One region of the Nocardiopsis sp. EMB25 genome, then DNA from elsewhere that is predicted to be linked to it. Evidence: riboswitches for the same ligand, from Rfam matches in the RefSeq annotation. Region 1 holds a riboswitch; the other holds the start of a gene.

Region 1 (3,403 bases):
GGGGTCGGGCAGGGTGCCCGCGTCGAACCAGTCGGCCACGTTCGGCAGCAGTTCACGGGAGGCGAAGCCGCGCACCGCGTCGCGGACGTCCCGTTCGGTGTCGGAGAGCGTGGCGTCCACCGCGAGGAAGTCGTGCGGGTCCGGGGCGGAGGCTTTGCGCTGGGTCTCGCTCATGGGTGGGTGTCCCTTCGTGGTTCTGTGTGCTTCCAACGGTGGTCGGGTGCGCGGTTGGACTCCGCGCGGGAGAGCGTCAGGGCAGGTCGGGCTGCTGGACGGCGCCGCGCTTGACCATCGCGTCGATGAGCCCGTCGTCCAGGCCCAGTTCGGTGAGCAGGCTCCGGGAGTGCTGGCCGAGCAGGGGCGGGGCGGTCAGCGGGGCGGGCGTCCCCTCCAGCCGGAAGCCCGCACGGACCTGTTCGAGCGGTCCGACGGTGGGGTGCTCCACCGTGCGCAGGACGTCGTCCCCGCTGGCGTCGGCGGTGCGCAGCGCGTCCAACACACCGCGCACCCGCCCGGCCGGGACGCCGGCCGCCACGAGCGCGTCCATCCAGTGGTCGGCGGGACGGGAACGCAGGGTGCCCGACAGCTCCCCCACCAGCTCCTCCCGGTGCCCCACACGCCCGGGGTTGGTGGCGTAACGGGGGTCCTCGGCCAGGTCGGGCCGGTCCAGGGCGGCACACAGGCGCTGGTACAGGGCGTCGTTGCCCGCCGCGATCACGATGTCGGCGTCGGCCGTCGGGAAGACCTGGTAGGGCACGATCGTGGTGTGCGCGTTGCCCATCCGCGTGGGCTCGGTCCCCGTGACCAGCGCCTGCTGGGTGAGGTTGACCAGGCCGGACAGGGTCGAGTTGATGAGTGAGACGTTGATGTTCTCGCCCCGGCCCGTGGCCCGCGCGCGCATCAGGGCACCCAGGATGCCCACGGCGGCGTTGAGACCGGTGAGGACGTCGGTGAGCGCCACCCCCACCTTGCTCGCCGGGCCCTCCACCGGACCGGTGGTGGCCATCAGGCCGCTCTCGGCCTGCACGACGATGTCGAAACCGGGACGCGTGGCGGGCTCGTGCTCGGGCCCGAACCCGCTGACGGAGCAGTACACGACCGCCGGGTTGCGGACGCTCACGTCGGCGTAGCCCAGGCCCAGGCGGTCGATGACCCCGGGGCGGAAGTTCTGGATCACCACGTCGGAGGAGGCGCACAGGTCCTGGACGGCGGCCAGGCCGTCGGGGTCCTTCAGGTCCACCGCGAGACTGCGCTTGTTGCGGTTCACCGACAGGAAGTAGGCGGCCTCCCCGGGACCGTGCTGGTCGGGACGGGTCCCGGACGCGTCCGCCCAAGGCGGGCCCCAGGCACGGGTGTCGTCCCCGCGTCCGGGCTGCTCGACCTTGACCACCTCGGCGCCCATGTCGGCGAGGAGCATCGTGGCGTAGGGCCCCGCCAGGACGCGGGACAGGTCGGCCACGCGCACCCCGGCCAGCGGCAGGGGAGCGGTGGGTTCGGTGTTGGTGTCGGACACGGGGCCGCTCACTCCTTGGCGTCGACGTCACCGGGCAGCTGGTCGCCGTCCCGCAGCTGGTAGTAGGTCTCCAGGCAGCGGCGGAGCGCGGTGGTGAGGGCGGCGCCGGACTGGCCCGCGTACCGCGTCTGCACCCGCTGGACGATCTCGGCGATGTCCTCGGTCACCGAGGCGCCCTCGACGAGGGCGCGGAAGAACTGCTTGGCCAGGTCGGTGAGGAGCGTGGTGTCCGCGGCGACGATCCTGTCGTCGGCGGTGTCCACGGCGAGCACGACGCCGAGCCGCTGGTACTGGGAGTGGCTCGCCACCGTGTCGGGAAGACGGGCGTAGCCGGAGATCAGGACAACCCTGGGGTTGCGGAAAAGCTGCTGGATACGGTCGTCGCCGTGCAAGGCAAACACACCTCTCGCTCGCGGGCATGCGAAAACTCCGATGCTCTGGAGTCTCGCGCCTGGAGGGCGACCGGGGAAGCCGGACACCCGCGGCGTGAGGGCAGGCGGGACCAGTATGTCCCAGCCTCCGTGCCGGGTGTCAAGCGGGGGTGTGTCCGGGCGCACACGGAGGGGTCGGTGTACGTCCCGCGGGGCCTGTGCTACCTTTCTGGCCAGGTCACGAGTGCCAGCGTCAAGCCCCGGCTTGCTGGCCGGCAACCCTCCTTCCGCGGTGGGGTGCCCCGGGTGAGGACCAGGTCCCGACACGACCGTGTCTGACAAGCGCGGACCCCGCCGATGTCGCCGTGAGGCGCCCCGTGGGTCCCCCGACCCACGAAAGAGGTGCATCTTGACCACGGTCCATCACATCCACTCCCTGCGTTCCCCCGAATCCCCCGAGTGCGCGATCGTCACGGCCGACACCGGCGTCCCCCTCGTCACCGGAGAGCGCGTCGACTACGCCAACTTCGACTACGCGGCCAGCGCCCCGTGTCTGACCTCCGTGGCCGACGCCCTGTCGGCCGCCCTGCCCTACTACGCCAGCGTGCACCGCGGCGCGGGCCACCACTCCCAGGTGAGCACGGACGCCTACGAGCGCGCCCGCCGCGGCGTCGCCCGCTTCCTGGGCGCGCGCACCGAGCCCGCCGACGCCGTGGTGTTCGTGCGCGGCACCACCGACGCCCTCAACCTGCTGGCGCGCTCCGTCCCCGAGGGCTGCACCGTGGTCGTCTTCGAGTCCGAGCACCACGCGAGCCTGCTGCCCTGGGAACACCCCGCCTCCCGTGCGGGTCGGGTCGTGCGCCTGCCCCTGCCCGAGTCCCCCGAGGCCGCGGTCGCCGCCGCCCGTAAGGCCCTGGAGGAGGCCCCCGCGGGGCCGACCCTGCTGTGCGTGACCGCCGCCTCCAACGTCACCGGCGAGATCTGGCCCGTCGAGGAGCTGGTCCGGGTGGCCCACGCCGAGGGCGCCCGCGTGGTCGTCGACGCCGCCCAGTACGTGCCGCACCTGCCCTTCAGCCTCGCCGCCACCGGCGCCGACTACGTGGCCCTGTCCGGGCACAAGCTCTACGCCCCCTTCGGCTCCGGCGTGCTGGCCGGGCGCGCCGACTGGCTGCGCGCGGCCACCCCCTACCTGTCCGGGGGAGGGGCCACCAAGCTGGTCACCGAACACGACGTCCAGTGGAACGACCTGCCCGCACGGCACGAGGCGGGCAGCCCCAACGTGCTGGGCGCCGTCGCCTTGGCCGCGGCCTGCGACACCCTCACCCCCGCCACCCAGGAGCTCCTGCACATCCGTGAGTCAGCGCTGTTGGAGCGCCTGCGCGCGGGCCTGGCCGGGATCGACGGGGTCCGCGAGCTGTCCCTGTGGGGGGCCGACCACGCGCGCGTGGGCATCGTGTCCTTCACCGTGGACGGGTTGCCCGCCGAACTCCTGGCCGCCGCCCTGTCCGCGGAGTACGGG
Region 2 (3,403 bases), 3.7 Mb from region 1:
GCTGGGCCAGGACTATCTGGAGCGCATGCGCTCGGCGATCCCGCTCGGCCGGATCGGGGAGGTCGACGACATCGCCTCGGCCTGCCTGTTCCTGGCCGGTCCCGGGACGTCCTTCATCACCGGCCAGGCCCTGGTGGTCGACGGCGGCCAGGTGCTGCCCGAGGACGGCCGGGCCTTCGCGGCCCGGGTCGCGGGCTGAGACCGGTGGCGGAGCCGACTCCGCCACCCCGCGGTCCCGGCCGCCCCTCAGCCCAGTGAGCGCAGCTGGTCCTGGAACCACCGCCGCGGCGGCAGCGCCACGGCGGCCTCCCGCAGCCGTCCGCGCCGTGCCCGACGCTCGTCCGCTCCCATCGACAGCGCCCGGTGCAGGGCCTCGCCCGTCTCCACGGTGTCGTACGGGTTGACCAGCAGCGCGTCCCCGCCCAGCTCGTCCGCCGCGCCCGCCTCACGCGACAGCACCAGCACCGAGTCCCGCTCCGACAGCACCGGTCCCTCCTTGGCCACCAGGTTCATACCGTCCCGGATCGGGTTGACCAGAAGCACGTCGGCCATCTGGAAGGACGCCAGCGAACGCGGGTAGTCGTCGTTGACCTCCAGGACCAGCGGAGCCCACTCGGCCGTGCCGAACTCCTCATTGATCTCCTTGGCCACGCGCAGCACCGCGTCGGTGTACTCCTGGTACTCGGGAACGTCTCCCCGGCTCGGGTAGGCGAACGCCAGGTGTGTGACCCGACCGCGCCACTCCGGGTGCGCGGTCAGCAGCTCCCGGTACGCCTCCAGGCCGCGCACGATGTTCTTGGACAGCTCGGTCCGATCCACCCGCACGATCAGCCGGGTGTCGCCGACGACCTCCTCCAGAGTCTCCCGGCGCTCCGCGACGCGGGGGTCCGCCGCGCTCGCGCGCAGCCCCTCCTCGTCCGCGCCCAGGGCGTGCACGCCCACCTCGACCACCCGTCCGCCGTGCTCGACCGTGCGCTTGGCGAGGTCCACGTCGGCGCGCAGGATCTCCGCGCAGCACCGCAGGAACGCGTCGGCCCAGCGCGGGCTGTGGAAGCCCAGGCGGTCGGCGCCGAGCATGCCCTCCAGCAGTTCGCGGGCGACCTGGTCGGGCAGCATCCGGAAGTACTCCGGCGGGGCCCACGGGGTGTGCGAGAAGTGCGCGATCCGCAGGTCGGGGCGCCGGGCGCGCAGGATGCGCGGCACCAGCGCCAGGTGGTAGTCCTGCACGGCCACGCGCGCGTTGTCGGCGGCCCCGGCCACCAGGGCCTCGGCGAACGCGTTGTTGTAGGCGGTGTAGTCCTCCCACCGCCGACGGAACGCGGAGCCGAAGGACGGCTTGTTCGGGGTGTCGTACAGCATGTGCTGCGTGAACCACAGGGTCGAGTTGGCGATCCCGGTGTAGGCGCCCGCGAAGGTCTCCTCCGGGATGTCCAGCATGTGGACGCGCATGCCATCCAGGTCGTGCGTGCGGTCCAGGCGGGCCCCCGGGGCCTCGGCGGCGGCGCGGCGGTCGGAGGGCGACAGGGCGGCGCACACCCAGAGGCCGTCGATCTCGGAGGCCACCGAGATCATCCCCGACACGAGTCCGCCGCCGCCCCTGCGGTACTCCAGGGAGCCGTCGTCGGCGGTCGAGAAGGACACGGGTCCCCGGTTGGAGGCGATGAGGATCTGTGCCTTGTCCACGTGCTCGTCCTCTCGGTGGCGCGGAAGGGTCTGCCGCCCGTGAGCGGGGGGTGGTGCGGGGCGGGGTGTTCCCTGGAGTCTCGCCTGCGGACCGGGGCCCCAAACCCGCGCGGGGGCAACGCGGGCGCGCGTCACACCCCGGAAACCGAGCACGTGCACTCTGACGGCTCTGACCAGGGAGCATCTCACCATGTGAGCGGTTTCGTGTAATCCAGGTCACCACATGTGGAAAGCCGGTCAACGTGTCCGTTACAGTGACCGTGCGGATCCGACGGGATCGGCGCACAATTTCATATTGCTCATCCAGAGGGGTGGAGGGACCGGCCCTGCGAAGCCCCGGCAACCATCTCAGCATGCGATACTCGCGCTCCTCGCGAGGCGGCTGAGGCAGGTGCCAACTCCGGCCTGGGGTCAAGGTGGCCACCAGGAAAGATGAGGGGAGACGCCTCGCCATGGCGATTGCCGCCACAGAACCCACCTCCGTCCGCTCCTTCGGCCCCGCGACCGCGCTGTCCTGTCGCGAGTGCGGTGAGCGCTACGACCTCACCCCCAGGTTCGCCTGCGAGTTCTGTTTCGGTCCCCTCGAGGTCGCCTACGACTTCGGGGCCGTCACCCGCGCCGACATCGAGAGCGGCCCGAACAACATCTGGCGCTACCGCTCCCTCCTTCCGGTGCCGACCAACGTCGCCGAACTCCCGAACATGAACCCCGGCCTGACCCCGCTGGTCCGCGCCGACCGCCTCGCCGCCGAGCTCGGCCTGGACTCCCTCCACGTCAAGGACGACTCCGGCAACCCGACGCACTCCTTCAAGGACCGCGTGGTCGCCATCGCCGTCGAGGCCGCCCGCACCTTCGGGTTCACCACCCTGTCCTGCTCCTCCACCGGCAACCTCGCCGGCGCCGTGGGCGCCGCCGCCGCCCGCGCCGGTTTCGAGTCCTGCGTGTTCATCCCCGCGGGCCTGGAGGAGGGCAAGGTCGTCATGGCGGCCGTCTACGGCGGCAAGGTCGTGGCCATCGACGGCAACTACGACGACGTCAACCGCTTCTGCTCCGAGCTCATCGGCGACCCCGCCGGCGAGGGCTGGGGCTTCGTCAACGTGAACCTGCGCCCCTACTACGGCGAGGGCTCCAAGACGCTGGCCTACGAGATCGCCGAACAGCTCGGCTGGCGCCTGCCCGAGCAGATCGTCATCCCGATCGCCTCCGGCTCCCAGCTGACCAAGATCGACAAGGGCTTCCAGGAGCTGATCAAGCTCGGCCTGGTCCAGGACCGCCCGTACAGGATCTTCGGCGCCCAGGCCACCGGCTGCTCCCCGGTCGCGAAGGCGTGGGAGGCGGGCCACGACGTCATCCAGCCCGTCAAGCCCGACACCATCGCCAAGTCGCTGGCCATCGGCAATCCGGCCGACGGGCCCTACGTCCTGGACATCGCCCAGCGCACCGGCGGGTCCGTGGAGCACGTGAGCGACGCCGAGGTGGTCGACTCCATCAACCTCCTCGCCCGTACCGAGGGGATCTTCGCCGAGACGGCGGGCGGCGTCACCACCGGCGTCCTGCGCAAGCTCGTGCGCGAGGGCAGGCTCGACCCGAAGGCCGAGACCGTCGTGCTCAACACCGGTGACGGGCTCAAGACCCTCAACGCCGTGGACGCGGGCGTGACCGCCACGATCGCCCCCTCCCTGTCCGCGTTCGCCGAGGCGGGCCTGCTGTAGGGGCCGCC

The links. A riboswitch is a leader RNA that binds a small molecule or an ion and turns the genes downstream of it on or off. The one in region 1 is predicted to bind S-adenosylmethionine.
Region 2: another riboswitch for S-adenosylmethionine. It lies ahead of thrC (threonine synthase); the one in region 1 lies ahead of KIK06_RS03075 (aminotransferase class V-fold PLP-dependent enzyme).

Annotation. Positions count from the first base shown of each region.
Region 1 is NZ_JAMTDN010000001.1:728,778-732,180, forward strand. Features, by position in the region: gene KIK06_RS03060 (acyl-CoA dehydrogenase family protein) at 1-174, opposite strand, end outside; gene KIK06_RS03065 (CaiB/BaiF CoA transferase family protein) at 251-1,513, opposite strand; gene KIK06_RS03070 (DUF3870 domain-containing protein) at 1,522-1,905, opposite strand; SAM riboswitch class IV at 2,121-2,235, shown strand; gene KIK06_RS03075 (aminotransferase class V-fold PLP-dependent enzyme) at 2,294-3,403, shown strand, end outside.
Region 2 is NZ_JAMTDN010000001.1:4,453,178-4,456,580, reverse strand. Features, by position in the region: gene KIK06_RS19405 (SDR family oxidoreductase) at 1-199, shown strand, start outside; gene KIK06_RS19400 (alpha,alpha-trehalose-phosphate synthase (UDP-forming)) at 247-1,683, opposite strand; SAM riboswitch class I at 1,980-2,122, shown strand; gene thrC (threonine synthase) at 2,136-3,395, shown strand.